Regions from separate parts of the Streptomyces sp. NPDC046931 genome, predicted to be linked through region 2. Evidence: riboswitches for the same ligand, from Rfam matches in the RefSeq annotation. Region 2 holds a riboswitch; each other region holds the start of a gene.
What was found. Region 2 has a riboswitch for cyclic di-AMP ahead of ABZ876_RS10180 (transglycosylase family protein). Riboswitches for the same ligand answer to the same signal wherever they lie in the genome.
Positions count from the first base shown of each region.

Region 1: another riboswitch for cyclic di-AMP. It lies ahead of ABZ876_RS24780 (C40 family peptidase); the one in region 2 lies ahead of ABZ876_RS10180 (transglycosylase family protein).
Region 3: another riboswitch for cyclic di-AMP. It lies ahead of ABZ876_RS14860 (NlpC/P60 family protein); the one in region 2 lies ahead of ABZ876_RS10180 (transglycosylase family protein).

Region 1 is NZ_JBEYWX010000015.1:101,725-111,279, forward strand. Features, by position in the region: gene bioD (dethiobiotin synthase) at 1-191, opposite strand, end outside; gene ABZ876_RS24735 (adenosylmethionine--8-amino-7-oxononanoate transaminase) at 193-1,473, opposite strand; gene bioB (biotin synthase BioB) at 1,466-2,701, opposite strand; gene ABZ876_RS24745 (8-amino-7-oxononanoate synthase) at 2,849-3,976, shown strand; gene ABZ876_RS24750 (DUF397 domain-containing protein) at 4,111-4,335, opposite strand; gene ABZ876_RS24755 (helix-turn-helix transcriptional regulator) at 4,345-5,205, opposite strand; gene ABZ876_RS24760 (ATP-binding protein) at 5,456-5,914, shown strand; partial or broken gene ABZ876_RS24765 (LysR substrate-binding domain-containing protein) at 6,326-6,529, opposite strand; partial or broken gene ABZ876_RS24770 (LysE family transporter) at 6,567-6,866, shown strand; gene ABZ876_RS24775 (DUF6328 family protein) at 6,805-7,341, opposite strand; gene ABZ876_RS24780 (C40 family peptidase) at 7,423-7,896, opposite strand; cyclic di-AMP (ydaO/yuaA leader) riboswitch at 7,900-8,095, opposite strand; gene ABZ876_RS24785 (hypothetical protein) at 8,473-8,778, opposite strand; gene ABZ876_RS24790 (ATP-dependent Clp protease proteolytic subunit) at 8,786-9,421, opposite strand.
Region 2 is NZ_JBEYWX010000004.1:94,337-104,270, reverse strand. Features, by position in the region: gene ABZ876_RS10215 (hypothetical protein) at 1-48, shown strand, start outside; gene ABZ876_RS10210 (insulinase family protein) at 86-1,828, shown strand; gene ABZ876_RS10205 (glycoside hydrolase domain-containing protein) at 2,115-2,942, shown strand; gene ABZ876_RS10200 (SurA N-terminal domain-containing protein) at 3,082-3,735, shown strand; gene ABZ876_RS10195 (nucleoside triphosphate pyrophosphohydrolase) at 3,825-4,904, shown strand; gene ABZ876_RS10190 (cytochrome P450) at 4,963-6,282, shown strand; gene ABZ876_RS10185 (transglycosylase family protein) at 6,461-7,555, shown strand; cyclic di-AMP (ydaO/yuaA leader) riboswitch at 7,754-7,918, shown strand; gene ABZ876_RS10180 (transglycosylase family protein) at 7,923-8,618, shown strand; gene eno (phosphopyruvate hydratase) at 8,941-9,934, shown strand, end outside.
Region 3 is NZ_JBEYWX010000006.1:253,370-263,303, forward strand. Features, by position in the region: gene ABZ876_RS14855 (PP2C family protein-serine/threonine phosphatase) at 116-1,228, opposite strand; gene ABZ876_RS14860 (NlpC/P60 family protein) at 1,359-2,726, opposite strand; cyclic di-AMP (ydaO/yuaA leader) riboswitch at 2,734-2,907, opposite strand; gene ABZ876_RS14865 (hypothetical protein) at 3,188-3,715, shown strand; gene ABZ876_RS14870 (PP2C family protein-serine/threonine phosphatase) at 3,783-4,973, opposite strand; gene ABZ876_RS14875 (SRPBCC family protein) at 5,155-5,631, shown strand; gene ABZ876_RS14880 (cytochrome P450) at 5,752-6,987, opposite strand; gene ABZ876_RS14885 (FAD/NAD(P)-binding oxidoreductase) at 7,034-8,428, opposite strand; gene ABZ876_RS14890 (ferredoxin) at 8,418-8,663, opposite strand; gene ABZ876_RS14895 (hypothetical protein) at 8,836-9,513, opposite strand.

The sequences.
Region 1 (9,555 bases), on a different contig from region 2:
CGCACCGTCCAGGCGCCCGAGAGCCGGGCCACCTCGTCGGCGTCCCCGCGCTCGTCGGGTCCCACACCCGTCTGCGCGGGCTTGAGCACGGCCACGGAGCGGCCCGCCGCGACCGCCACCGCCGCGACGGCCGCGGTCGTGACCGTCTTCCCGACCTCCGTGCCGGTCCCCGTGACCACCAGTACCGACATCTCAGCCCTCCTGTGCCGCCGCGCACACCGCGCGTGCGATCCGTGCCACGTCCGCGTCTCCCGTCACATACGGCGGCATCGTGTAGACGAGGTCGCGGAACGGCCGCAGCCACACGCCCTCGCGCACCGCGGCCCGGGTCGCCGCCGCCATGTCCACCTCGTGGTCGAGCTGGACGACGCCGATGGCGCCGAGCACCCGCACCTCGCGCACGCCGGGCAGGTCACGCGCGGGAGCGAGGCCCTCCTTCAGACCCGTCTCGATCCGCTTGACCTCCGTCTGCCAGTCCTGCCCGAGCAGCAGGCCGAGCGAGGCGCAGGCGACGGCCGCCGCCAGCGGGTTGCCCATGAAGGTGGGTCCGTGCGCGAGCAGCGGCACCTCGCCACGGGAGATCCCCTCGGCCACGCGCGGGGTGCACAGCGTCGCCGCCATCGTCAGGTAGCCGCCGGTCAGCGCCTTGCCGACGCACATCACATCGGGGGTCACCGCCGCGTGGTCGGCGGCGAACAGCGCGCCCGTACGGCCGAACCCGGTGGCGATCTCGTCGAAGACCAGCAGGACGTCGTGCGCGTCGCACGCCTCGCGCAGCACCCGCAGATACGCGGGGGAGTGGAACCGCATCCCGCCCGCGCCCTGCACCACCGGCTCGACGATCACCGCCGCCAGCTCGTCCGCGTGCCGGGCGATCGCCGCGCGCAACCCGTCGGCGTACGACTCCTCGTAGGCGGCCGGCGGCGCCCCGGTGAACACCTGCCGCGGCAGGACGCCCCGCCACAGCTCGTGCATGCCGCCCTCGGGGTCGCAGACGGACATCGGCTGCCAGGTGTCGCCGTGATAGCCGCCGCGCCAGGTCAGCAGCCGCTGCTTGGCGGGACGGCCGAGCGAACGCCAGTACTGGAGGCACATCTTGACAGCGACCTCGACCGAGACCGAGCCCGAGTCGGCGAGGAACACATGCTCGAGACCATCCGGCGACATATCGACAAGGAGCTTTGCCAACCGGACGGCGGGCTCGTGGGTGAGCCCGCCGAACATCACATGGCTCATGCGCGCCAGCTGCTCGCGCGCGGCCTCGTTGAGCACCGGGTGGTTGTAGCCGTGGATCGCCGACCACCAGGACGACATGCCGTCGACGAGTTCTCCGGAGCCGTCGGCCAGACGCAGCCGCACCCCGCTCGCCGACTCCACGACGAGCGGCTCCTGCCGGCCCGGCATGGGACCGTACGGATGCCAGACGTGCTGCCGGTCGAGCGCCAGCAGCTCGTCCACGGAGAACTCAGGCATTGGGCGCGAGATCCGTTCCGGCGCCCCGGCGGCGCACCGCGACCAGGTCCGTACGGGGCTCTTCGACGCGCGGCAGGGAAGCGGAGCCGCACACACCGCCACTCTCGTGGGACCCGCATCCGCCCCCGCCGTGGGACCCGCATGCGCCGCCCTCGTCGGATCCGCATGCGCCGCCCTCGTGGGATCCGCATCCGGCGGCCTCATGGGATCCGCAGCCGCCCGCCACCCGGTGCTCGGGCAGCGTCACCCGGTCCGTGCCCTCCACCTCGAACCCGGCGTCCGCGATCATCTCCAGGTCGGCTTTGCCCGCCTGGCCCTCGCTGGTCAGGTAGTCCCCGAGGAAGATGGAGTTGGCGAGGTGCAGGGCCAGCGGCTGCATCGAGCGGAGGTGGACCTCACGGCCGCCCGCGATGCGCACCTCGACGTCCGGGCACACGAACCGGACCATGGCGAGGATCCGCAGACACCGCTGCGGCGTCAGGTTCCACTCCTTGGCCAGCGGCGTTCCCTCGAACGGGATCAGGAAGTTGACGGGCACCGAGTCGGGGTCCAGCTCACGCAGCGAGAAGACGACGTCCACCAGGTCCTCGTCGCTCTCGCCCATGCCTGCGATCAGCCCGGAGCAGGCCGAGAGCCCGGCGGCGTGCGCCTTGTGCACCGTGTCCACCCGGTCGGCGTAGGTGTGGGTGGTGGTGATGTCCCCGTAGGTCGCCTCCGAGGTGTTGAGGTTGTGGTTGTAGGCGTCGGCGCCCGCCGCGCGCAGCCGTTCGGCCTGGCCGTCGGAGAGCAGCCCGAGACAGGCGCACACCTCGACGCCGTCGTTCTGCTCCTTGATGGTCCTGATGGTGTCGGAGACCCGGTCCACGTCCCGGTCGGTGGGCCCGCGGCCGCTCGCCACCAGGCAGACCCGCTTGGCGCCGCCCGCGACGCCGGCCGCCGCGGCCTGCGACGCCTGATCCGGCTTGAGCCAGGTGTACTTGAGGATCTCGGCCTTCGAGCCGAGCCGCTGGGAGCAGTAGGAACAGTCCTCCGGGCACAGGCCGGACTTCAGGTTGACGAGATAGTTGAGTTTCACCCGTCGGCCGAACCAGTGGCGGCGCACCTTGCCGGCCGCGGCCACCACATCGAGCACGTCGTCGTCGGAAGTGGCGAGGACGGCCAGAGCTTCCTCGCGGGTCGGCATCTCGCGCCGCAGCCCCTTGTCCACCAGCGTGTTCAGCAGGTCCATGAGAGCCGATCCTGTCCTACGGGACCGCCCCGGGCCAAGGAGAGAATGCACAACAGACGACCTTCGTCGTGTGGGTATTGCCACATCCTGGGCGGCTGGTCGTCCCGCTAGTGTCTGTGCACTGCCTACAAATGCCCCGGAGGACCCATGGCGTTCGGCTGGATCGACGAACAGGCGCGGGCGCGCCGCCGAGCCGGACTCGTCCGCACACTGCGCCCCCGCCCCGCCGACTCGCCGCTCCTCGACCTCGCGGGCAACGACTACCTGGGCCTGTCGCGCCATCCGGAGGTCACCGAGGGCGCGGCAGGGGCGGCCCGGCTGTGGGGCGGTGGTGCGACCGGTTCCCGCCTCGTCTCCGGGACGACGGAACTCCACGGCGAGCTGGAGCGCGAGCTGGCCGACTTCTGCGGCTTCGAGGCGGCGCTCGTCCTCTCCTCCGGGTACGCGGCCAATCTCGCGGCGGTCACCGCGCTCGCCCCGCACGGCTCACTGATCGTCTCCGACGCGGGCAACCACGCCTCGCTCATCGACGGCTGCCGGCTCGCCCGCGGCACCACCCAGGTCGTGGCGCACGCCGATCCCGAGGCGGTCCGCAAGGCGCTCGACACCCACGGCGGCCCCGGCGTCGTGGTCTCCGACACGGTGTTCTCGGTGGACGGCGACGCGGCCCCGCTGGCCGGCCTGGCGGACGCCGCGAGGCAGTTCGGGGCCGGACTGATCGTCGACGACGCACACGGGCTCGGCGTGCTCGGGTCCGGCGGCCGGGGCGCCCCGCACGCGGCCGGTCTCGCGGGCGCCCCGGACCTGGTGGCGACGGTGACGCTGTCGAAGTCGCTCGGCAGTCAGGGCGGGGCCGTCCTCGGCCCGGCGCGGGTGATCGACCATCTGGTCAACGCGGCACGGACGTTCATCTTCGACACCGGGCTCGCCCCGGCGGCGGCGGGCGCGGCACTCGCGGCGCTGCGTCTGCTGCGCCGCGAGCCGGAACGTGCCCTGCGGGTCCGCGCCGTGGCGACGGCCTTGCACGCCCGCCTCACGGCCGAGGGCCATGAGGCGGTGCGCCCGGACGCCGCCGTGGTCTCCGTGCGGGCACCGTCTCCCGAACTGGCCGTGCGGTGGGCGGCGGACTGCCGGGCGGCGGGAGTCGCCGTCGGCTGCTTCCGTCCGCCGTCGGTGCCCGACGGCATCTCACGGCTGCGGCTGACCGCCCGTGCGGACCTCACCGACGAGCAGATCGAGCACGCCGTGCGTGTGATCGGCGCGACGCGACCGTAAGTCGGCGAAACGGCCGTGCCTCGCTCGTCGGACGCACGTGACGCGCCCGCAACCGTGAGAAGAAGTGCTCCGTCAGAGTGATGCGGAAATCGACTCGAAATTGACTCAAAGAAGTCCGAGTCGAGAGGAAATGATCAGCTCAGTCCTGCCAGAAACTCCTTCCAGACCTCGGGGGTGAAGAGCAGGGCCGGACCGGTGACGTTCTTGGAGTCGCGCACGGCCACCAGTCCCTGCCAGGGGCCGCCGCCCGGACGGGCGGTCTCGACGCAGTTGTTCATTCCCGTACTGCGGCTGCTGCGCAGCCAACGCACGCCGTCCAGGGACGTGCTGGCGGGGATGTGCCGAGGCGGTGCTGACATGGTGCCTCCTTACGCATCGCCGGCCAACGCGGCGATGTAATCCAACGAGTCCTCGGGCGAAAGGGCGTGGATCCGAAGGGAGTCGAAGGCCTCGCAGTAGGCCTGGAGGTCTTCTTTCCGTTCGAGGTAGAGGCTACTCGTCAAGTGGTCGAGAACGACCACATCCAGATCAGATCTGCTCGGGAATGAGAAGATAACGAAAGGGCCGGTGATGCCGATGTGTGCCCCGGCCGCGAAGGGCAGCACCTGGAGCCGCACATGGGGCATCCTGGCCGCTTCCAGGAGCCGGTCGAGCTGCCGCGCCATGGCCCCCGGGCCGCCGATCTCCCGGCGCAGCACGGCCTCGTCCAGGACGGCGCTCAGCCGCAGCGGCGGATCCGCGCGCAGCACCTCCTGACGGGCCAGCCGAACCTCCACCAGGGCGTCCAGCTTGTCGTCCTCCAGGGTGCCCACGGCGGCCCGGGTCACCGCCCGGGCGTACTCGGGTGTCTGGAGCAGCCCCGGCACCACCGAGGTCTCCAGTGTGCGCATCCCGCTCGCCTGCGACTCCAGGCTGATGAAATCGCGGTAGGCAGGCGGCAGCACACCCCGATAGGCGTGCCACCAGTTCTGCCGGCCGCCGCCGTCCTCGGAACCGGCCAGTACCAGCAGCAGTTCCCGCAGTTCCGGGTCGTCGACACCGTACGCGTCCAGCAGTAGGCGTACGTCCCCCGGCTTGACCCCGCTGGAGCCCGTCTCGATCCGGCTCACCTTCGACTGGTGCCAGCCGACGAGGGCGGCCGCCTCACCGCTGGTGAGCCCTGCCCCGGCGCGCAGGCCGCGCAATTCGGCGCCGAGTTTGCGGCGGCGCACCGCTGGTCCGTACTGCATGGCCGACTCCCTACGCACGGCGCGCGGCTTTCACGGCGACGGTAGAGGATGACCCAGAACGCGGCCCGAATACGGTCGGTCGTCGGAGAGTTCACCGCTTCGGGCGACAGATATATGCATATCTCGAGGGATCGCACCCGGGAGAGCCCTGGTGATGGCAGTCTGGCGCGCAGCACCAAGTCCGGGACCGTTCTCGAACCAATCCTCTCCGTGTCGGACTTCGGTCCCGTGGGAAAGGGACGACGTCGCCATGGCAGACCATCAGGAAGCATCCGTCACTCTGCCGAGCGATCCCGCCTCGGTCTTCGCAGCCCGAAAATACGTCTCGGACGTCCTGGTCGAATGGGGCCTGCCGAGCGACGCCGAAGTCGCCGACACGGTTCGCCTGATCGTGTCCGAACTGGCGACCAATGCCGTACAGCACACCTTCGGGCAGTCACCGACGTTCACGGTCGACATCGCGCTCGCCCGGGAGGAGTTACTGTGCATCGGCGTCACGGACAGCCATCCGCGCTTCCCCAAGCGGCTGCCCGCCGCCGTGCAGCAGGACAACGGGCGCGGCATGGTGATCGTCCGCTGGCTGACCGCCGAGTACGGCGGGAGCCTCAGCGTGCGGCCCACCCGGGAGGGTGGCAAGACGGTCGCGATCGAACTGCCGTGGACCGCACCGGCGCGGTCGGCCACGGCGGCGGGCCGGCAGGAGCCTTGAAGCGTCAGGAGCCTTGAACCGGCGGGCGGCGTCCGCCGGGGCCGGTGGGCTGGGCGGGTGTGTCCGGGCCGGGGGGCACGGCGTCAGCCCGGGTCGGCCGGCCGGGCGGTGTCTGTTCGGGTCGATCAGCAGAACCCCGCATACCTGGGATGGTGTCTGCCGGTGCCCATCCGGCGAAGCGGCGTCTTTCCGGGCCAGGCGGCCGGAGGAGGTGTTCGGGGTGTTGGGCGGGTCGGGGCCGGCGCGGCGACGCGGCGCAGACCCGAGTCGGTCGCACGGAGCGGGGTGTGGCCGGGTCGATCGGCAGGACGGTGCGTACACGGGCTGCGGCTGCCGGACATGGGACGCTACGGCTCGGTGCCGCGCCGGGCTGCCGGGCGGGGTGTGCCCCGGGCGTGGTGACGGTGGGTGTCAGACGTGCCGTGCCGCTCGTCCGAAGGCGCCGCGCAGCAGGGCACGGAAGGCGTCGGCCGCCGGTGCCGACTCGTCGGGGCGGTACGCGACCGAGATCGTACGGCGCAACGTGCCCGGCTCCAGCGGCCGTACGCCGAGCGGGCTCGCCGTGGTCCTCGCCACCCTCTCCGGCACCACGGCCACCCCGAGACCGGCGCTGACCGCCGGGCACGAGGAACACCCCGGGGCGCGGGACGCGGGGCGGCCGCTGCGGCAGGGTTTCGTGACCAACGCGCTGAACCCGAAGGCGTCCTTGACCTTCCTGAGCCTGCTGCCGCAGTTCGTGCCCGCGGGCAGCCCCGCGATGCCGCGGACGCTGGTGCTCGCCCTGATCGTCCTTGCGGTCTGCCTGGTGTGGTTCCCCACCGTCGCGCTGCTCGTGGACCGGCTGGGCCGGTGGCTGCGCCGCCCGGGGACGTCGCGGGCCCTGGAGGCGATCACCGGGGGCGCGCTGACCGGACTGGGTCTGCTGCTGGTTCTCGAGCCCGTCGCGAACTGAGGAGCGTGCGCCGCACCAGCAGCGGCAGGATGTGCCACAGGCCCACGCACACCAGGAGCGTCGCCACGGCGGCGGTGATGCCGGCGGTACGGCCGAGGGACACGTCCACCACCAGCAGGACCGCGCCGGTGAACGCCAGCGACAGCACCACCGTCCCGGTCCCGGCGAAACGGGACGAGATCCGTACGATGACGGGTTTGGCGTTCCGCTGGAAGAGCATCCGGTGCAATGCGGCCGGTGCCGTGAACAGGGCCGCGGCCACCACGGACAGCAGCAGGGTGACGACGTAGATGATGCGCTGACCCATGTCGAGGGACGGAAAGCGCTGGGTGAACGCAAGGGTCAGCAGGAACGCGAAGAGGATCTGCACCCCGGTCTGGGTGACGCGAAGTTCCTGCAGCAGCTCGGCGAAGTTGCGGTCGGCGCGCTCCAGCGGTGTCTCGTCCCGTGCCTGCGGGGGTGGTCGGTCGGCCATGGTGAACTAGTAACCGCTGATGTTCTCTTCACGCCCCCGAGGGGTGACGGCGCACCGACGCCGTCACCCCCGCCCTCCGGGTCAGCTCACCCGGCCGTACCAGACGCTCTTCGTCCAGATCTTCTCGAGCCGCACGACGGAACCGGTTTTGGGGGAGTGCCAGATCTTTCCCTTCCCGGCGTAGATGCCGACGTGGTAGACGTTCCGACCCGAGTGGAAGAACACCAGGTCGCCCGCCTTGCGGTGGGAGGCGGAGATGTGGTGCGTCTTGTTGTACTGAGCCGCTGCCGTACGGGGCAGGGGCTTGCCCGCCTTCTTGTACGCGTAGAGCGTGAGCCCGGAGCAGTCGAAGCGACGCGGCCCGGCGGCCCCCCACTTGTAGGGAGCCCCCTTCTTGGAGGCCGCGATCTGGAGCGCCTTCGTCGCCGGAGACGCGGCGGACGCGTCTGAGGCGACGCCGGGAACCACGATGCTGCCGCCGACGGCGGCGAGGGTGAGGGCCGAGGCCGTGCCGGCCCGGGTCAGCAGCGACGGGACACGATTGAGCGCAGTCATGCGCAACCCTTCGTCAGCCGCCTGTGAAGGATGACCTGTCGGATTCGGGCTGGCGAAGTAGCCCGGCCGCTTGCGCGGCTTCACCCCAAGGACCGTCCGGATCTCTCCGGTGGCCCGCCTTGCTGGGTCCTCCACTCCTGCCGATCCACTCCTGTCGACCGGTCATCCGGGCGGCGGCAGGATTCGGCGTCCGCCCGGACCGCCCCGCCGCGGTGGCGGGGGCTTGTCGTCAGGAAGGGATCTTCACTCAGGCGTGTCGGAAAATCACAATGGAATCGGGGGTTTGTGGCATTACTCACCACTCACCCGTTCGGCTGGACACCCTTGTGTTCGGGGGCCGTTGGAGGGAACGACGAGCCTCGGACCTGCGACGGAGCGCCTCCTTGCCCCTGGGCGGCAGGCGCTTTGACCGGCTGTTCCGGGCTCCCGGCCGGAGCGGGGTCTACGCCGACCAGGGGTACGCCATTTGGTCCGTTTCAACACGGGTCCAGGCGCACCGACGACCGCGCGGGCCGTCTGCGGGGGGTGACCGGACCGTGGTCAACTCCACACCCGGGGCCCGCCGGTCACTGCCTGTCAGTCCGGTCCCGGTGGCACCGCGATCCGGGCCGTGCGGCGCTCGCCGTCGAGGACGCGCAGGGCCCGGGCCAGCGTGGTGCCGTGCAGTTCGTGCTCCCCGCGCTGGTGCATGACCGTCAGCGCGTCGCGCAGGGCCACCGCCTTGGCCGCCAGGGCCTGGGCGGCGCGCAGTCCGCGGTAGGTGTCCCCGGAGTGCACCGGGTTGATGCGTCCGAGCAGATCGACGACGTCGAGGTATCGGTCGATCAGCTCGGCCTCGGCCCGGGTCAGCGCGGGCAGCGGGGGCAGTTCGGGCGGCAGCATCGGCGGCTCACCTCGCGTCGGACGCGGCGCGCGACGCCTTGCGACTGGGGATGATGCCGTCGATCAGTCCATACTCCACCGCGGCGGGCGCGTCGAGGATCGTGTCCCGCTCGATGTCGGCGGCGATCCGCTCGGGGCTCTGGCCCGTGTGGCGCACCAGCATCTCCTCCAGCCGCCCCCGGACGCGTGTCAGTTCCTCGGCCTGGATCGCCAGATCACTGGCCTGTCCGTGAACGGGTTCCGGCAGGGATGGCTGGTGGATCAGCACGCGTGCTCCGGGCAGTGCGTATCGCTTGCCCGGTGTGCCCCCCGCCAGCAGCACGGCGGCCGCGGACGCCGCCTGGCCGAGGCAGACCGTCTCCACGTCACAGCCGACGTACTGCATCGTGTCGTAGACGGCGGTCATCGCGCTGAACGAGCCACCCGGGGAGTTGATGTACAGCGAGATGTCGCGGTCCGGATCCAGGTACTCGAGATGCATGAACTGCGCCATCACATCGTTCGCCGACGTGTCGTCGACCGGCGTCCCCAGGAACACGATCCGCTCGTCCAGCAGTTTCGCGTAGGGATCGAGGGTCCGGTGCCCGTAGCCGGTCCGCTCGGTGAACTCGGGCAGCACATGACGGGCGGACGGTCGGTTCATGGCACGGCCTCCTCGGAATCGCTCTCCTGTTAAAAATGTACAGGACGTACATTACCTGGAGGGGTGCTGCACGCTGAGAGCGAAAAGGGCGGGTCGCAGGTCCGCGTGATCTTCGCCCCGGAGGCTTGCCGGGG
Region 2 (9,934 bases):
GCCGCGGCCTACGTCAAACACCGCGATGCCGCCCTCGCCCGGGGATGACCGCCATGACGACGAACACGCCGAACAGAGGCCGAAGATGAACCCTCAGGCCGCCATCCACCCCACCGAGGTCGACGGCATACCCACCCTCTTCGCGTACGCCACGGGGCCCGTGCGCGCCGGACTCGTCTTCCGCGCCGGGGTCGCCGACGAGACGCTCGGCCGGGCCGGAATCACCCACCTCGTCGAGCACCTCGCCCTGCACCGCCAGGGCCTGGCCGACTACCACTTCAACGGCGCGACCAAGGCCGCCTTCACCCACTTCCACGTGGAGGGCGCCGAGCACGAGGTCGTCGCCTACCTCCAGGGGGTCTGCGCCTCCCTGACCGACCTGCCCATGGAGCGCCTGGAGACCGAGAAGGAGATCCTGCGCACCGAGGAGTCCCGGCGCGACGTCGGCCGGCTTCCGCTCTGGCGCTACGGGGCCCAGGGATACGGCCTGGTCAGCTATCCGGAGTGGGGCGTCAGGAACCTCGGTCCGGACGACGTACGGGCGTGGGCGGCGACCTGGTTCACCCGGGGCAACGCCGTGCTGTGGGTCGCCGGGGAGCGCCTGCCGGCCGGGCTGTCCCTCAAGCTGCCCGCCGGTGCGCGCCGCCCCATGCCCGCCGTCACCTCGGCGCTGCCCGGCGGCCCCGCCTACTTCTCCGACGGCACGGGCGGCGTCCTGCTGGACGCCGTCGTCACGGACACCACCGCCGCCCGGCTGTACGCGGGCGTCCTGGAACGCGAACTCTCCCGCGCGCTGCGCCAGGAGGGCGGCTACTCCTACACGGCGGCCACCGACTACGCCTCCCGCCGCGACGGCCTCGCCCTGGTGACCGCCTTCGCGGACGCCCTGCCCGCCAAGCAGGACGCGGTGCTCGGCGGCTTCGTCGACGTCCTCGCCGGACTTCAGGTGGGCCGGATCGGCCAGGCCGACCTGGAGGCGGTGCGCACCCGGGCCGACGGGGGGCTGACCGCGCCCGACGCGGCCGTACGACGGCTGCCCGGGGCGGCGGAGGACCTGCTCGCCGGCCGGCCGGTGCGCGGCCTCGACGAGCTCAGGTCCGAGTTGTGGGCCGTGACGCCGGGACATCTGCACGCGGTGGCCCTGGAGGCGGCCGGGACGGCCCTGATGCAGGTGCCCGCGGGACACAGTGCGGACTGGGCCGGGTACACGGAGGCCCCCACCAGCTCGTCGTACACGGTGACCGGGCGCCGGTTCCCCTCGGTGCGCGGTGACGGGACGGCGCTCGTCGTGGGTGACGACGGCATCAGTGTCACGGCCCGGGAGAAGGACGGGACCGAGAGTGCGGCGACCGTGCTCTACCGTGCCTGCGCCGCGATGCTGAGCTGGCCCGACGGCGGCCGCCGGCTCGTCGGCACCGACGGTCTGGTCATCGAGGTGGAGCCGGGACTGTACGGCGTGGACGCGCACACCATGGCGGCCGTCGACGCGGCCGTACCGCACCACGCTGTGGTGTGGCTGCCGCCCCGGCAGCAGCGGCCGGCACCGCGGGCGGCCGCGGCGCCCGGGGGAGATCCCGAGGCCGGCGCCGGGACGTCCGGCCGGCCCGCCCCCGCCCGGCGCACCGGGCGGCAGACGGCCGCGGTCGTCGTCTTCGGCATCCTCGGCGGCTTCTTCGCGTTCCTCGCCCTGCTGTTCACGGTGTTCGGCGCCGGCGATCCGGAGACCAGCACCGGTGAGTGGGTGGCCATCACGGCCTTCCTGTGGGGCGTCGCCGCCCTGCTGGCCTGGCCCGCCGTACGGATCCTGCGGCGCACCCGGCGGGGCTGACGCGCATCGGGCGGTCCTGGCGCGCGCCTCGGCTGGTCTGGCGCACACCCGGCATATGCCGCGGAACTCCGGCAGGCCGGCGCGCGGGGGTCCGGCGGTTCGTGGGGAAGGGCCCGCCCCGGGTGCCGAAGCTCCGCGCTTAGGTGTAGGTTTCAGCCATCCTCGGAGTTCCGTGCGCCACGCCGTCACGGACCGGGCTGCGCCGGACACGCGCCGCCACCGAGGCTTCGGAACTCTCTTCCGGCGGACGCCCGCGCGTGCCGCCTGTAGTGAATCAGGGGTGGGGATGGCCGGTCATCGGCAGTCCAAGAAGTTCAGGTACATCTCGTGGGCGGTGGGCGGTGCCGCCGTGGTCGCGGGCGCCGGGATCGCGGCACAGACCTCGATGGCCGCGACGACCTGGCCCGCGCAGAAGACGTTCACCGGACACGCCTTCGACACCTGCACCGCGCCGTCGCTGTCCGCGATGAAGGCCTGGCACGACGGCTTCTACGGTGCCGCAGCCGTGTACGTCGGCGGCAAGAACCGCGGCTGCAACCAGCCGAACCTGACCGCCTCCTGGGTGAAGTCGGTCAGCTCCGTCGGCTGGAAGCTCATCCCGATCTACGTCGGCGCCCAGCCGCCCTGCCAGACCAGCTCCAACCCCGAGAAGCTCACCGCCTCCAACGCCGCCTCCCTCGGGACGAGCGACGCCTCGGACGCGGTGGCCAAGGCGTCGGCGCTCGGCATCAAGGCCGGCAGCCCGATCTACCTCGACATGGAGCCGTACGACACCACCAACACGTCGTGCAACAACGCCGTGTTGACGTATGTGCGCGCCTTCGACAAGCAGCTGCGCGTCAAGACGTACCGCGCCGGCTTCTACGGCTTCACCAGCTCCAGCGCCAAGGCCATCGCCACCGCGAAGGACAGGACCGACCTGCCGGGCAACCTCTGGTACGCCCTGTGGGACAAGAAGTACACCACCACCACGGACTGGCCGTGGGGCTCCACGCAGTACACCAACCACAGCCGGGGCCATCAGTACATGGTCAACAGCAAGGAGACCCGCGGCGGTTACACGCTCACCGTGGACCGCGACGCCTGGGACGCACCGGTCGCCATCACCGGCTGACGAGCGGCGCGGGCGTGCGACGGTGCCCGAAGTCTCCGTGAATCGTTGGTCGTACGGGTTGGCCGGAGCCGGGCCACTGCCTACCATCGATCACCGCAAGACCTTGTGCACCGTCGCACAATCTCCTCGGGAGGCCCCCTTGCACCGCCGTCGCACCGCGATCGCCGTCAGCGCCGCCCTTGTCGCGGCCCCTGTCCTCACCGCGTGCGGTGGCACCGAGCACCCGGGTACCGCCGCCGTCGTCGGCGGGGACCGGATAACGGTCGCCCAGCTGGAGGGCCGGGTGAAGGAGGTGCGCACGGCCCAGCGCTCGGCCACCCCGGACGACACCCGGTACCAGCAGACGCTCGCCCGGACCAGCAGCCTCACCCGCGACACGCTCCACAGCATGGTCCTCGACCGGGTCCTGGACCGCGCGGCCGAGGACGCGGGCGTGTCCGTCACCCGCCGGGACGTCGGCCGGCTGCGGGCCGGCCTCGAGCAGCAGGCGGGCGGCGCGACGGCGCTGAAGGCGGTGTGGCTGGACCAGTACGGGGTGGCTCCCCGGCGCATCGACGACAACCTCCGCACGGAGGTCGAGGCGCAGAAGCTGGCCGCCGCGCTCGGCGCCGACATGAACACGGCCGACGGCAAGGCCACGTTCTGGAAGGCGATGGCGCAGGCGTCCGAGGAACTGAACATCGACCTGAACCCGCGCTACGGCACCTGGGACGTGCAGAAGAGCAGCCGGGCGGACACGAAGACACCCTGGGTCAAGGAGGTCACGACGGCCGGGGAGCGGCAGGCGGCGTAGCAGGGGCGCGGCACCGGCGTTCGGGAGGGCCGTCCACCCGCCTGTGGAAGACTTCCGGGCGCGTGGGCGCCGTGGGTTACGTTCGAAGGGTGAACGCAACCAGCTTCGAAGGCGCCCCCGACCAGGGCCGGGACGCGGAGACATCCGCCGGCCCCGGCCGGGTCGTCCTGCTCACCACCAGCCACCGGGTCGCGCCCGGCCTGCTGTCCTGGCCCGCGTGGCAGGCGCTGCGCGACGCCGACCGGGTCCTGTGCGCGGACGGCGCGCACCCGCAGCTGCCGTATCTGCGCGAGGCGGGCATCACCGTCGAGGAGGGCGCCCCGACCGCGCAGCAGCTGGTCGACGCGTGTGCCGGCGGCCGCACGGTGGTGGTCGTCGCGACCGGCGAGGGCGAGCCGCACCTCACCGACGGCCTGGCCCGCCTGGCGGGCTCGGGGCGGGTGCGGATGCCGGAGCTGGAGCTGCTCCCCGCGTCGTACGACCTTCCGGGCTCCCGCCTCCTCGACCTGGTGCAGGTCATGGACCGTATCCGCGCCGAGTGCCCCTGGTCCTCGCGGCAGACCCACCAGGGCCTCGCCAAGTACGGCATCGAGGAGGCGTACGAGCTGGTCGAGGCGATCGAGGCGGGCGACCGGGAGGAACTGCGCGAGGAGCTGGGCGACGTCCTGCTCCAGGTCGTCTTCCACGCCCGGATCGCCGAGGAGGACCCGGAGGCCCCCTTCTCCATCGACGACGTGGCGGGCGGCATCGTCGCCAAGCTGATCCACCGCCACCCGCACGTCTTCGGCGACGAGACCGCGACGACGCCGGAGGAGGTCAAGGAGCACTGGCTGCGCACCAAGGCGATCGAGAAGCAGCGCACGTCGGTGACGGAGGGCGTCCCCCTGGGGCAGCCGGGCCTGGCTCTGGCGGCGAAGCTGTCGTCCCGTGTGCGCTCGGCCGGCCTCGAGGTGCCGCTGCCGCAGGGCGAGGGCATCGGCTACGAACTGCTGGCGCTGGCCGCGCACGCGGAGGCGGAGGGTGTGGACCCGGAGGCGGCCCTGAGAGCCGCCGCCCGCGCCTACCGCGACGCGGTACGGGCCGCCGAGGGGCTCGGCCCGGTGAGCGGGGAGCCCGGGACGGACGCCGAGGGACTCGGGACCCACGCCGAGGGGCTCGGGACGGACTGAGGCAGCTGCTCCGGGACCTGGCGGGGCGGGACGGGGCGGGCGTGGATACCGTCGAGGAGTGACCGACCAGCACCAGCCCGCCTGCCCCTCTTCCACCTCCGCTCCCGAACTCTTCACCTGGGAGTTCGCCGCCGATCCCTACCCCGCTTACGCCTGGCTCCGCGAGCACGCCCCCGTGCACCGGACGCGGCTGCCGAGCGGTGTGGAGGCCTGGCTGGTCACCCGGTACGCCGACGCCAAGGAGGCCCTCGCCGACCAGCGGCTCAGCAAGAATCCGGCGCATCACGACGAGCCCGCGCACGCCAAGGGGAAGACCGGCATCCCCGGCGAGCGCAAGGCCGAGCTGATGACGCACCTGCTCAACATCGACCCGCCGGACCACACCCGGCTGCGCCGGCTGGTCTCCAAGGCGTTCACTCCGCGCCGCGTCGCCGAGTTCGCGCCTCGCGTGCAGGAGCTGGCCGATCAGCTCATCGACCGGTTCGCGGACCGCGGCTGTGCCGATCTCATTCACGAGTTCGCCTTCCCGCTCCCCATCTACGCGATCTGCGACATGCTCGGAGTCCCCCGTGAGGACCAGGACGACTTCCGGGACTGGGCGGGCATGATGATCCGGCACCAGGGAGGCCCCCGGGGCGGGGTCGCACGGTCCGTGAAGAAGATGCGCGGGTACCTCGCCGACCTCATCCACCGCAAGCGCGAGGCTCTGCCCGACGCCCCCGGACCCGGCGAGGACCTCATCTCCGGCCTCATCCGCGCCTCCGACCACGGTGAGCACCTCACCGAGAACGAGGCCGCCGCCATGGCCTTCATCCTGCTCTTCGCCGGGTTCGAGACCACCGTCAACCTCATCGGCAACGGTACGTACGCCCTTCTCACCCACCCCGGGCAGCGGGCCCGCCTCCAGACCTCGCTCGCCCGCGGCGAGAGGGATCTCCTCGCCACCGGCGTCGAGGAACTCCTGCGCTACGACGGCCCGGTGGAGCTGGCCACCTGGCGGTTCGCCACCCGGCCGCTCACCATCGGCGGGCAGGACATCGCCCCCGGCGACCCCGTGCTCGTGGTGCTCGCCTCCGCGGACCGGGATCCGGAGCGGTTCGCCGACCCCGGGGTCCTCGACCTCGCCCGCCGCGACAACCAGCACCTCGGTTACGGCCACGGCATCCACTACTGCCTCGGCGCCCCCCTCGCCCGGCTGGAGGGACAGACCGCCCTCGCCACACTCCTCACCCGTCTCCCCGACCTGCGACTCGCGGTGGATTCTGCCGATCTGCGCTGGCGCGGAGGGCTCATCATGCGCGGATTGCGCACGCTTCCTGTGGAGTTCACACCAGTTCCGGAGAAAGATCACCGACATAGCGCCCGCGGGGCGAAGTGAGGTGGCGGACACGCCGACGGTCACAGGAAGGTGACATTTTCTCAACTCCGTGATCTTCACGTGATCTGCGCTGCATTAACTTGTGACAAGTGATCGTCTGGTTATACGTTCACGCAGCAGCACGGCGGTACGCCACGGCCGCCGCGTTGGTCACTGCTGTCGTGTGAAAGGCAACCGCATGCTCTCCGGGAACGGTCGTCACCGTCGCCCTCGCCAGGCTCCTGCACTCCTCGTCGCGGCGGGGGTGACCGGATCAGCGATCGCCATCCCGCTCCTCGGCGCCACCGGTGCGAGTGCGGCCAGCGGCACGACCTGGGACCGGGTCGCGGAATGCGAGAGCGGCGGGACCTGGAGCGCCGACACCGGCAACGGCCGCTACGGCGGACTCCAGTTGACACAGGAGGACTGGGACAGGTACGGCGGTCTCGACTACGCCCAGCGCCCCGACCAGGCCAGCCGCTCGCAGCAGATCGCCGTCGCCGAGAAGATCCTCGAAGACCGGGGTGTCTCCATCTGGAGCACCTGCGGACTGGTCTCCGGCCTGAGCAAGGACTCGGCTGCCGCGGACGTCGACACGGGCCTGGCCGGCGACTCCTCCGGCGGCGGCTCCTTCTCGTCCTCGTACTCCGGCATGGGTGACGGACTGTCCCAGTCATCCAACTGGTCCCAGCAGTCCCATTCATCGAAGTCCTCCGGGCCGTCCGCCTCGGCTCCGTCGTCGCCCTCTTCGCCGTCTTCCTCCTCCGCGTCCCCGTCGTCGCCCTCATCCCCGTCCTCCACACCGTCCTCCTCGTCTCCCTCCTCTCCCTGGTCCTCCTCCTCGTCCTCGCCCTCGACATCGGCCACCGACCCCACCGAGAGCGGCACCGATGGCGGATCGGGGAGTCTGCTCGGCGCGCTCACGGCCACGACGAAGCGCGACGGTGCGGACAAGCCCGGGCAGAGCGGCGCGCCTTCGGATGCGGACGAGGCCTCGGGTGCCGGCCGTCACCGGGGTGACAGTGCCGACGAGAGCGCCGCGGACGGCCGTACCGGCGACACGGCCGGCCGTCACGCCTCCCGTGGTGCCACCGCCGCGCGGGACACCGTCGACGACTCGTACACCGTGCGCCCCGGGGACAATCTGTCGGCGATCGCCGACTCCCTTGACGTCAAAGGTGGATGGGCCGCCCTCTATGACGCGAACAAGAAGACGGTCGGCGCCGATCCCGACCTCATCGTTCCCGGTCAGAGCCTTGCGCTCGCGGACGAGTCGTCCGGGGACGATTCCTGAACTCGCCTCTGACCGGCGGCACTTCGCGCCCTGCTTCGCGCTGAATGTCCGGTTTGGCGAGAGTGAGACATGAGTCTCATAAGCCCTGATCGTCTTTGAAATTGGGGCGATCGAATGCTTACGGTCGTGATCGCTCGCCACAGCGGGCCCCGACGGTCGCAACGCCGAATCCTGCCAGCGGCCGTACGGGAACAGTCGTCGCGTCAAGCGCCGTAGGCAGGAGCGGGGGACCCAAGGTAGGTGCCGCACCCGGGAGTTGACCGGGCGGCTAGGGGTGGAGCCGCGCGCCGAGAGGTGCGCGGCCGGGCAACTCAACCGGCCCGAACCCGACAGCTCACCTCGCAGGCGTCGGTGAGGGGATCGAACCATGCTGTGTTCCGGTAAGGGTAAGCACCGCCGCCCGTCCAAGGCCGTCCGCGCCATTGCACTCGCCGGTGTCACCGGCGCCGCCGTCGCCGCCCCGCTGATGGCGGCCGGCAACGCCTCCGCCGCAACCGCCTCCCAGTGGGACGCCGTCGCCCGGTGCGAGTCCGGCGGCAACTGGTCCATCAACACCGGCAACGGCTTCTACGGCGGTCTGCAGTTCACCAACTCGACCTGGGCCGCGTACGGCGGCACCGCCTACGCCCCGCGGGCAGACCTGGCCTCCGAGGGACAGCAGATCGCCGTCGCCGAGAAGGTCCTCGCGGGCCAGGGCAAGGGCGCCTGGCCGGTCTGCGGCACGGGTCTGTCCAGCACCCCCTACAGCGGTGCCGCGGCCTCCACCGGCAACTCGAGCGGCGCCGGCAGCTCCGCGAAGAGCACCACCACCCGCTCCACCGAGCACCAGACAGCCAACCGCTCCGCGCAGCGCCCGGCCCCTCGTAAGACCGTCACCACCCCGACCGGCAAGAAGGTCGAGAAGGGCGACGGCGAGTACAAGGTCGTCAAGGGCGACACCCTCAGCTCGATCGCCGAGCGGCACCACGTCCAGGGCGGCTGGGAGAAGCTGTTCCAGCTGAACAAGGACATCATCGAGGATGCCGACATCATCTACCCGGGCCAGCAGCTGCACCTGAAGTGACAGCCGGCCGGTCCCTGACGGCTGTCCGTCGGCCGGCCCCCAGTGCCTTCACCAGCGCGGCCCCCGGAGCGGGGGCCGCGTGAGGACCGCCCCCGTTCCCACGGGCTCCCCGCTCCGGTGCGTGTTCCCCCGTACGCGCCGGAGCGGGGCTTTTTGCTTCCGCGCCCCCTCTTGGCCCCCCGCCTTTGTTCCGTACTGGAACAATGGGTACCGTCACCCTGTCCACGGGACGGTCGGTCGGCTGGCCGCCGCCCCGGGGCGGTTAGGCTCTAGGCGCAAGGCACACCAGCCCCGCACCAACAGCGTCACATCCACGAAGGAGATGCTCGTGCCGTCCATCGACGTCGTCGTAGCCCGGGAAATCCTGGACTCCCGAGGCAACCCCACGGTCGAGGTCGAGGTCGGCCTCGACGACGGCAGCACGGGTCGTGCCGCCGTTCCCTCCGGCGCCTCCACCGGCGCCTTCGAGGCCATCGAGCTCCGTGACGGAGACCCGAACCGCTACCAGGGCAAGGGTGTCGAGAAGGCCGTCCTCGCGGTCATCGAGCAGATCGGCCCGGAGCTGGTCGGCTACGACGCCACCGAGCAGCGCCTGATCGACCAGGCCATGTTCGACCTGGACGCGACCGACAACAAGGGCTCCCTCGGCGCCAACGCCATCCTGGGCGTCTCCCTCGCCGTCGCCCACGCCGCCTCCGAGGCCAGCGACCTCCCGCTCTTCCGCTACCTGGGCGGCCCGAACGCGCACCTGCTGCCGGTGCCGATGATGAACATCCTGAACGGCGGCTCGCACGCCGACTCCAATGTGGACATCCAGGAGTTCATGATCGCCCCGATCGGCGCGGAGTCCTTCTCCGAGGCCCTGCGCTGGGGCACCGAGGTCTACCACACGCTGAAGAAGGTGCTGAAGGGCAAGGGCCTGTCCACCGGCCTCGGCGACGAGGGCGGCTTCGCCCCGAACCTCGGTTCCAACCGTGAGGCCCTCGACCTCATCCTCGAGGCGATCAAGCAGGCCGGGTACGTCCCCGGCGAGCAGATCGCCCTCGCGCTCGACGTCGCCGCCTCCGAGTTCTACAAGGACGGCAAGTACCTCTTCGAGGGCAAGGAGCGCTCCGCCGCCGAGATGACGGAGTACTACGAGGAGCTCGTCGCGGCCTACCCGCTCGTCTCCATCGAGGACCCGCTGTTCGAGGACGACTGGGCCGGCTGGAAGGTCATCACCGACAAGCTCGGCGACAAGGTCCAGCTGGTCGGCGACGACCTGTTCGTCACCAACCCCGAGCGCCTCGCCCGCGGCATCGAGGAGGGCGCCGCCA
Region 3 (9,934 bases), on a different contig from region 2:
GTCGGAAACCCTAAACTAAGGCAAACCTAACCTGGTACGCGGGTCCGCCCTATGACCCCATAAACCCAGGTTATGCCCAGAGCGGGACTCGGCGGGTCGGCCCGGGTGCAACGGCTCACCGGGCGCCCGCAGGCTCCGGGGTGAGCAGGAGCATCGTGGCGTCGTCGCGGACGGTGCCGCAGAAGCGCACGAGGTCGTCCCACACCCGCTGGGTCGTCCCGGCGGGGTCGTCGTCTTCGGCGAACTGGGGGAGCCGGTCGACCAGGGGGTAGAACGTCCCGGCCGAGTCCCGTGCCTCCCAGATGCCGTCCGAGGCCAGGAACAGCCGGTCGCCGGGTTCGAGCGGCCAGGTGACCTCGTCGTACGTCGTCTGTTCGCACAGCCCGATCCCGAGGGGAGTACCGGACGACACCTGGACCTCGGTGGCCTTGCCGTCGTGGAGCAGCAGCGGCAACGGACTGCCGCAGGCGATGATCCGCACCCACCGGGCATCGGGGGTGAACTCCAGCAGCACCGCTGTCGCGAACAGTTCCGCGAGCCGGGAGCCCCCCGAGTCCACGAGCAGCCTGCGGTCCAGGCGGCCCGCGACCGACGGCAGGTCGGGCTGGTCGAGCACCGCCTCCCGGAAGGCCCCGAGCAGGGAGGAGACGGTCGCGACCGCCGACAGCCCATGCCCCTGCACGTCGCCCATCACCGCCCGTATCCCGGTGCGACCTTCGCGCACATCGAAGAAGTCGCCGCCGACGAGCGTCCCGCGCTGGGCCGCCCGGTACAGGCCGGTGCAGCGGATCGGGCCGACCCGCTCGGGCAGCGGGGGAACCAGTGCGTTCTGGGCCGCTTCGGCCACCGTGCGTTCCATGTCCAGCTGGGCGTCGCGATGGCTGCGCACATACGACACGAAGACGCTCAGCACGGATACGAAGGTGATGGTGAGCAGGTCCGCGTTGCCCGGCCGGTCCAGGTGGAAGGCGCGGGTGTGCTGGAGTCCGACGACCAGGGCGCCGAGGAGGGCGGTGGCCGCGGGGCCGTAGGAGAGGACGGCCAGCGGCGGGATGGCTCCCAGGAGGAAACCGATGTCCAACGGCGAGGGTGCGACCAGGCTGACGATGCCGACGACCACCAGCAGGACCACGGGCAGCACCTTCACCCCCCGAGGGGGCGGTGCGCCGCTCAGCCAGCCCCGCCGCTCCCGTTTGCGGGGTGACCGCTCGGCGCCCAGGCTCTTCACATCCCCTACGCTCCTACGCGAAGCCGCCTGCCGCAATGCGGACCGAGGCGGCGGATTCGCCCGAACGCCCTGGTGAGGCGCCCCGGGTGACCGGTACGGCGACTGCCGGAACGGGGCTGCCGCCGCCGGGTCACGCGGGCCGTGTCGCGCTGTGGATCGCCGCATCCCCGGCGTAGAAGACCGACTCCTCGCGGATGAAGGCGCCCGGACCCGGCGCGTGGATCATCGTGCCGTCGCCGGTGCACAGGCCGACGTGACCGGCGTCCTGGTTGAAGAAGACGAGGTCACCTGCCCGGATGTCGGTGAGGGGGATCGCCGTGCCGGCGCCCGCCTGATCGCGGGCCGTACGAGGGAGGGTCACCCCGGCGGCCTTCCAGGCGGCCTGGATCAGACCGGCGGCGTCGTACGAGTCCGGTCCGGCCGCGCCCCAGAGACTCGGCCGGCCGATCTGCGCACGGGCGAAGGCGACCGCCTTCGCGGCCTTGGTCTCATGCCCCGGCTCCTGCGTCCCGCCGGTCCCGAGGAGGCTCCCGGTACCGAACACGGCCTCGGTGTCGAACAGCAGTTCGGTGGTGGGGAGCGGCAGGGGTGTGGTCAGGAGCGGTTCGGCGGTGGGGAGCGGCAAGGGCGCGGTGAGGAGCGGTTCGGCGGTGAAGAGCGGCTCGGGGGTGGGGAGCGAGGGGAGCGGGGTGAGCAGCGGTCCGGTGGCGGGGAGCTGTTGCCATGCCTCCTCGACCACACGGCCCGGCTGCCCCTCGGCCGTGCGCCAGGTGTCCTCGGCGGGCCGGGACTCAATCGCCGGGAGCCGCGTGGCGTGCCGTGCGGTGTGCTGCGCCAGCAGGTCACGGGCCGCGGCGAGCTTCCGCTGATTGCGCTCCTTGGCGGTCCCCGGCGCGGACGGTCCGGTCTCGGCCACGGGTGCGGGCAGGGCCCTGGGCGCCTCCGGCCGATTCTCGGGGACCGCGGGCAGCGCGGCCACGGGGCCGGCGGTCAGTTCCGCCACGGGAGCCCCGGTCCGTTCCGCCGCGGGGCCGGCCGTCAGTTCCGCCACCGGGCCCGCGGCCCGTCCGGCGGTCAGTTCGCGCACGGGCCGGTCCGCCGTCCCCAGCTCACGGAGTACGAGCTCGCTGCCCGGACGCTTCGCCGAGGCCGAGGACCCGGCAGCCCCCGTGCCGTCCGGCATTCTGTCGGCGGGCAGCGCGGCCGGAACGGTCGGACCCAGCCTCAGGCGTGCCGCCTCGAACCACTGCTTGGCCACGTCGTCGAGTACGGGATCGGCGCGGCGCCGCTCCTCGCCGAACACCCGGTTGGCGCCTCTCGCCATACCCGTCGCCGCCGCGCGCGTCGCGTTGAAGGTTCCGCTGTCGGTCTCCGCGCGGTCGTACAGGTTGTGGATCCGCTGCTGGACCTCGGCGCGGCTCGGCCCGTCGTCCTCGGTGAACCTGCGCATGCCGGGAAGGCCGAAGCCTCCGGGGCCCGGGGTTCGCTCCGGCGCCATGGGGTCGTACTCCTTCCGTGCTCCGCCTACCGGGTTAGCTGTCGGGTTCGGGCGGACGGATCCGGAAGGCGCGCCCTACGGCCCTTGCCCCGCAGGGCAGTTGGGCCGATTCACCCCATGGTCGGTTGGGTCCCCGGTTCCGGCTGCACTCGGGGTGCACCGGATTCGGCGGAGGCCGCGCAACCCGGCGCGGTTCGCCGGAGGGAGTTACGTGGCCCATGCGTCAACCTAGCCAACTTGTGTGCCTCGCGTGAAGATTGAAGCGCGAAATGTCCGATACCTATGTGTGAATTTCGTTCTGACGTTCCAGCGGAGCTTGCCGTTTTCCCGGTCCGCCCCTCGACCCGACGCCGTTTCTCCGGCCGGAAGCGAGCGCGGGCCATCCGGGCACCGCGCCGATGACGGTGGGCGGCGCCCGGTCCCGGCATGATGAGGCGGAACGATCAGGAAGGTCATCCCCCATGCGACGCACGTCCAAGGCGGACGACTCCGAATCCCGTGCGCGCCTCGCCGAGCGCCGGGCCCGTGCCGACTACACCGGCGGTGTCTACGGCTCCCTGCTCGCCGCCTCGGTGGTGGTCGGCGCCGGCACCAACGGCCCGTTGCCGCGCGCGGAGTTGGTGGCCCTGCTGATGAGCACCGGCGTGGTGTTCTGGGCCGCGCATGTGCACGCCCAGTTGTTCGGCGCGCATCTGGCGCAGCCGAGTCTGGACCGCCGGGTCGCCCTGCTTGTGTGCCGTGACGAGTGGCCGATCGTCAAGGCAGCCGTCCCGCCGGCCGCCGCAGTCGCCGTCAGCCCGCTGCTGGGTCTGGACGTGCGGGGCGCGGTCTGGCTGTCGCTCGCCGTCGCCGTGGCCGGGCAGGTGGGCTGGTCGGCGGCCGCCGCGCGCCACGCCGGTGCCTCCTGGCGCCTCGTGGTCGTCGCCGCGGCGGTCAACCTCGTGATCGGCCTGCTGGTCATCGCGTGCAAGCTCGCCCTGAAGGACTGACCGCGCGGGGCCGACCCGCCTTAGGAGACATGAGGACCGCGGGAGCGGCGGGTTCGGTCAGCCGGGTTCACGTGTCCTGCGGCCGGCTTCCGGGCCGGTGACGGAACCCGTCGGCATGAATGATCCGCGGGTGCGGATGGGCGTGGTGGACGCTCGGGGTGCGATGGAGCGCGATGAGCGCGGCGTCGTCGTCGAGGTGCCCGCCCGTGTGGGCGAGGAGGTCACGCCGTAGCCGGTGCAGCAGCGACTCCGGGCTCTCCTCGGTCCACAGGGCCGCACGGTCCACGAGCGGATAGAAGCGGCCGCTGGTGTCCCTGGCCTCGATGACGCCGTCCGTGTACAGCAGCAGGGTGTCGCCGGGCTCGAAGGAGAACACGTCCAGGTGGTAGTCCGCCGCGTGTGCCGAGCCGATCCCCATCGGCGGGGCGGGGTGCACGCTCGGGACGGTGACCACGTGACCAGGGCTGAGCAGCAGCGGCGGAGGGTGCCCGCAGCTGGTCATGCGGGTGACGGGGTCCCCGTCGGGGATCTCCATCAGCAGGGCGGTGGCGAAGCGTTCGCCCAGTTCCTCGGGCGGCTCGAAGTCGGCCAGATAGCGGGTCACGCTCTGCTCCAGGGTCGCGGCCAGCTCCAGCAGGGACGTCTGCCGGTGGCCCGCCTCCCGGAAGGCGCCGAGCAGCAGGGCGGCCTCACCGATGGCGGAGAGACCCTTGCCGCGGACATCGCCGATCATGACGCGCACCCTGCTGCCGGCCCGGGTGGCGGCGTAGAGGTCGCCGCCGATCTGCGCCTCGTCCTCGGCCGCCAGGTAGAGGCAGGCCACCGTCAGCGGGCCGATGCGTTCCGGCAGGGGCCACAGCAGGACGTGCTGTGCGGCCTCGGCCACCGACCGGACCTGGGCCAGCTGCGCACGGCGCCGGTCCCGGAAGGCGCAGTAGACCACGGTGATCAACGACAGCAGGAACAGGGTGAGGATCTGCACGATGTGGTTGGTCGTGTACAGCCCGCCGTGCAGTACGGCGATGACGACTTGCGCGGCCACCGCCAGCGCCCCGACCAGGCCGGTCAGCCGGGGGCCGGCGAACGAAGGAGTGAGCGCGGGCGCGATCACCAGCGCGGGTCCGAGGTGGATGCTCTCGGGGGAGTGGATGTCCACCAGCGTGATCGCCACGATGAGCGCGATGGGAAACAGCAGGAGCGCATGGCTCGACTGCCACGACTGCCGTAGCCCGGCGACGACCTCTTGCCGGAAACCCATGGCTACCACCCTGCCTCGCCATCGGTCGCCCGGCCACCGGGTGCGCGTGCACGGCTGGTCCCGGCCCGGCTCGGGCCGTCGGCCGTAAACCCGTCCTCGCTGGGTACTCGGCGCTATGTGCCGGATCCGGGCGGCGGGCCGACGGCCCGCCCCGATTCGATCAGCCGAGAAGGAGGCGCAGATGAGCACGGTCAAGGAAACGGTCGAGGTGGAGGTCCCCGTCCGCACCGCCTACAACCAGTGGACGCAGTTCGAGGAGTTCCCGAACTTCATGGAGGGCGTCGAGGAGGTCAGGCAGCTCGACGACCGCCACAACCACTGGACCACCAAGATCGGCGGCGTGCGCCGGGAGTTCGACACCGAGATCGTCGACCAGCTCCCCGACGAGCGCATCACCTGGCGCACCATCAGCGGTGACACGAAGCAGAAGGGCACGGTCCGCTTCCAGCGCGTGGACGACATGCACACCCGGGTGGAACTCGCGATGGACGTCGAGCCCGGCGGCGCCGCGGAGAAGACCGCGGACACCCTGGGGATCATCGACCGGCGGATCAAGGGCGACCTGCGACGCTTCAAGGAGTTCATCGAACAGCAAGGGCGCGAATCCGGAGCCTGGCGTGGACGCATCCGCCCCGGTGACCCCGGCGCCACAGGCTGAGAAGGACCGTGGATCCGCGGCGCCCAGGCGTCTGTGCGCGGCCTGGGCGCCGCGGTGTCTGCGGGCGGCCGGAGTAGGGGACGACGCCGTGTGGCGGTTCGCGCCCTGGACGCCGTCCGCTCAGGGGCGCAGACCGCCGAAACCGACGAGCAGATGGCGTGGGCCGCGCAGCACCGCGTTCTGCCGGTAGGGCGGCGGGTCCTCCATCAGGCGGGGGTTGTCGAGGCGGCGAGCCAGTTCCGACAGGGCGATCTGGGCCTCCAGCCGCGCCAGCGGTGCGCCGAAACAGCTGTGGATGCCGCTGCCGAAGCCCAGGTGCTGGATGTCTCCACGGTCGGGGTCGAACCGGTCGGGGTCCCTGAAGCGCTCGGGGTCCCGATTGCCCGCCGCCAGCACCAGCCAGATCTTCGAGCCCTTGGGAATGGTGGTGCCGCGTACCTCGATGTCCGCGATGCACGTCCGTTGCGGAACGAGCTGCACCGGCGGCTCGTAGCGCAGCAGCTCCTCCACGATGTTGACCGCCAGCCCGGGGTCGCTGCGCAGCCTCTCGAGGTACTCCCGGTGGCGCAGCAGGGTGAGCATTCCGTTGGTGATCAGATTGACGGTCGTCTCGTGGCCCGCGATCAGCAGCAGAACCGCGGTGCTGAGCACCTCCATCGTCGTCATGGGGCCGTCCGGGCCGTGACTGGTCACCAGCTCGGACAGCATGTCCCCGGTGGGTTCCTTGCTGCGCTGCTCGACCAGCTGGGCCAGGTACATGCCCAGCTGCATCCGCGCCTCCTGCGCCCCCCGTCGGCGCTCGGCGTCGTCCTTCCCCGTGTCCGGGTCGAGGCTGGCGACGATGGGTTCGACCCAGGTGTGGAAGCGCGGCTCGTCCTCGCGCGGCACGCCGAGCAGCCGGCAGATCACGGTCACCGGGAAGGGGTACGCGAACTGGTCGACCACATCGATCTGCCGTTCCTGACCGATGCCCTCGATCAGACCGGAGACGATCCCGGCGAGCTCACCGCGCATCGAGTCGATCTTGTGGGGGCTGTGCGGGGGGCCGAAGGGGCGGTTGGCGATCCGCCGGAGCCGGTCGTGCTCCGGCGGGTCCTGCCGGATGAAGCTCGGTGGCAGGCCCGTCTCGGCCACCCCGCCCATCTCGTCGGCGCCCGCGGCCGCGAGATTGGCGGCGTCGGAGCTGATCCTCGGGTCGTGGAGCAGACTGAGGATGTCCCAGTAGGAACTGACGAGGTAGGGGCCGCCGTCCCCCTCGTGCAGCACCGGGTTCTTGCGGAGCTCCTTGTACAGCGGGTACGGGTCGGCGCGATTGGCGTAGTCGGTGATCTGGCGCAGGAGCGAATGGTGCGTCATGAGGGGTCCTCGGCTCGTGAAGTCCAGGGCGTGAGATCCGCCGGTGTCAGCGGCGGGCCGGGCTGAAGACCAGCCGCCGGTCGGCCGGTGAGTAGCCGCTGAGGGTCACGGTCGGGCCGTGGCTCGGCAGGGACGGGTCGGGGAAGTCGGACGGGACCGGCCGCCGGCCCTCGGGACGGCGGTCCACCGTCGGGGACTCCACCGGGAAGGGAGCGGCCGTCTCGATCTGCCGCTGGTAGAAATCCAGCCACCGTGTGTTGTCGAAGCTCACGGCGGCGATGACCCGTCCCTGGTAGCCGTAGGCCCCGATGAAGCGGCGCTCGGCGAGCGACCCTTGCGTGATCATGATTTCGTCGCCCATGGGGGGCACGCCGACCGACTTGATGTTCACGCCGAACTGTGACGACCAGAAGGCGGGCACCCACATGTGCGGGCGCCGGTCGGCGCTGGCGCTGATCATGTTGTGCGCGGCGATCTCGGCCTGGCTGACGGCGTTGCCCCAGTGCTCGAGGGACAGGAACTGGTAGCCGAACAGCGGATGCGGCGACCGTGCGACATCCCCGGCGACGAAGACGTCGTCCGTGACGATGCCCCGGAAGTCGAAGGCGCGGCAGCCCGCGTCGCAGGCGATGCCCCGGGGACCCGCGCCGAGCCCCGACCCGGTCAGCCACTCGGTGTTGCGGGTCGCGCCGAGCGCGACCACCACCACGTCCGTATCGATGACGCCGCCGTCGGAGAGATGGGCGCACCGCACCCGGCCCGCCGGGTCGCCCTCCAGGGCGGTGACCGTGACGCCGGTGCGCAGGTCCACGCCGTTCTCGCGGTGCAGTTCCGCCGCCACCGCGCCGATCACACCGCCGAGGGCGCCCACCAGGGGGGCGCCTCCGCGCTCCGCCACCGTGACCGCGATGCCCTGCTCCCGGCAGGCGGAGGCGATCTCCGAACCGGTGAAGCCGGCGCCGATGACGAGCACACGGCGCGGCGAGGCCCTCAGCCGCTGCTCCAGCCCCGCCGCGTCGTCCCGGGTCCGCAGCAGGAACACGCCGTCCAGCTGGGCCTCCGCCTCCTTGGGCCAGGGCCGGGCGCGTACGCCGGTGGCGATCAGCAGCCGGTCGTACTCCACCTCGTCCCCGTCCGCCAGCCGCACCCGCTGGGCCGACAGGTCGAGGCCGGTCGCCGCGACGCCGAGGCGCCACTTGGCGTCGACGTCCCGGCGCCGGGGCAGCGCGGTGTGGCGGGCGGACGCCTTGCCCAGCAGGACCGCCTTCGACAGCGGCGGCCGGTCGTACGGCTCGTACGGCTCGTCGCCGATCATGGTCAGCGAGCCGGTGAAGCCCTCGGCACGCAGCGTCTCGGCCGCCCGCAGACCCGCCAGCGAGGCACCCACGATCACGATCCGCCCCTCGCGCCGGAGCCATGCCAGATGATCTTCAGCAGTCATGGGACGCCTCCTGGACCGCCCAGGCCGGCGGATCGGCCGCGGCGTCCAGTCCCTCGGCCGTGATCGCCTGCACGGGACAGGCCGCCACGGCACGCGTCACCTGCTCCCGCTGCTCCTCGTCGGGGGATGGGTTGTAGACCAGCGACTCCTCGCCGTGCAGGGTGAAGACGTACGGCGCGAGGAACGCGCACTGCGCGTATCCCTGGCATCTGTTGAGATCGACGACGAGCCTCATCACCACTGCGCCCCTTCCGGCGGCCTGGTCCGCCGGGCGCCTCATGCTCCGCGGGCACCCCCGGACGGCGGTCCTCTCCCTACGCCAGCATCGGAGAGGGGGCGGGACCCGCGCGCGCGGGGGCGCGCCGAAGGAGTGACCGGCGATGGCGGCGTGATGCCGCTCGCCCCTCTCAAGGTGCCGCCGCCGCGACGCCGGGCCGGGTGCGGCCGCTCGCCATGAAGATGTGGACGCTGACGAGCAGTGACCACGCCGGGAAGATCAACTCGGACCAGGGAACGGCGGTCGAGACGAAGAGCAGCGTCAGGGCGGTCAGGAAGCCCAGCAGGGCCAGCCATCGAGGCAGCACCCCGACGCGATAGGCGATCGCCGACAGGGAGGACGTGCAGACCGCCGCCATCCGCATCGCATACTCGATCAGCAGCGTGTGCGCGAAGTGGCGGCCGAAGTCCCAGGTGGGCCCTCCGGGAGCACCACGGGACGGGGAAGTGGTGTCCAGCACGGCCGTGGCCGTCGCGGCGGCCTCGAACAGCGTGGCCACGAAGATCAGCCCGCTGCCGAGGAACACGGTGGCGAGGAATTTGTCCTCCGCCGCTCCGACATGGGTCCGCACTACGCCGACGAACCACAGGAAGAAGATCCCGGCGAAGGGCACGAGCGCGAGCGCCGCCCGTACCGCGCCGTGCCGTACGGAATCGGCCGAGGTCTCGGGGGCGGGAGCGTGGGAGCCCTCGGGAACGCCCAGCCGGATCAGCACGATGACCGCCGCAAGCAGGAACGCGAAGACGACCCCCGCCAGCCCGGCGGCCCGGGGGGTCTGCAGTCCCTGCTGTACCGGCCTTGTCTGCATGCGCGCTCACTCCCTCTGCGGCGGACCCTGGCACCAGCAAGCCGTCGGCCAGGGGGCGCCGCCACCGGAAGACGGCCGAACGGCAGACCGCGACCGGTTCGCGGGAAGGCGTGACTCGGAAACCCGTCGGCACGGACCCCGTCTGACGGTCCGTCCGAACTCAACTCTCCTCCTTCATGAGGGAGTTGAGTCGAGTTGATATCGCGTCAGCACTTCTGGCGCGGGTGTGTCGCGCTCTGCCGGGCGGAGCGACACGCGGGCGGTGCCGCCCGAACCCTGAATGACGGGGCGTCAACGACGCCACTACTCCAATCGGATTCTTCCTCATATTGTCGGTATGTCTCGTATGACACGAGTCGGTCGGGTCTGTACTTTCGATCACGCATCGGTTCACAGCCGACGTGTCTGAGAACAGGAGAAG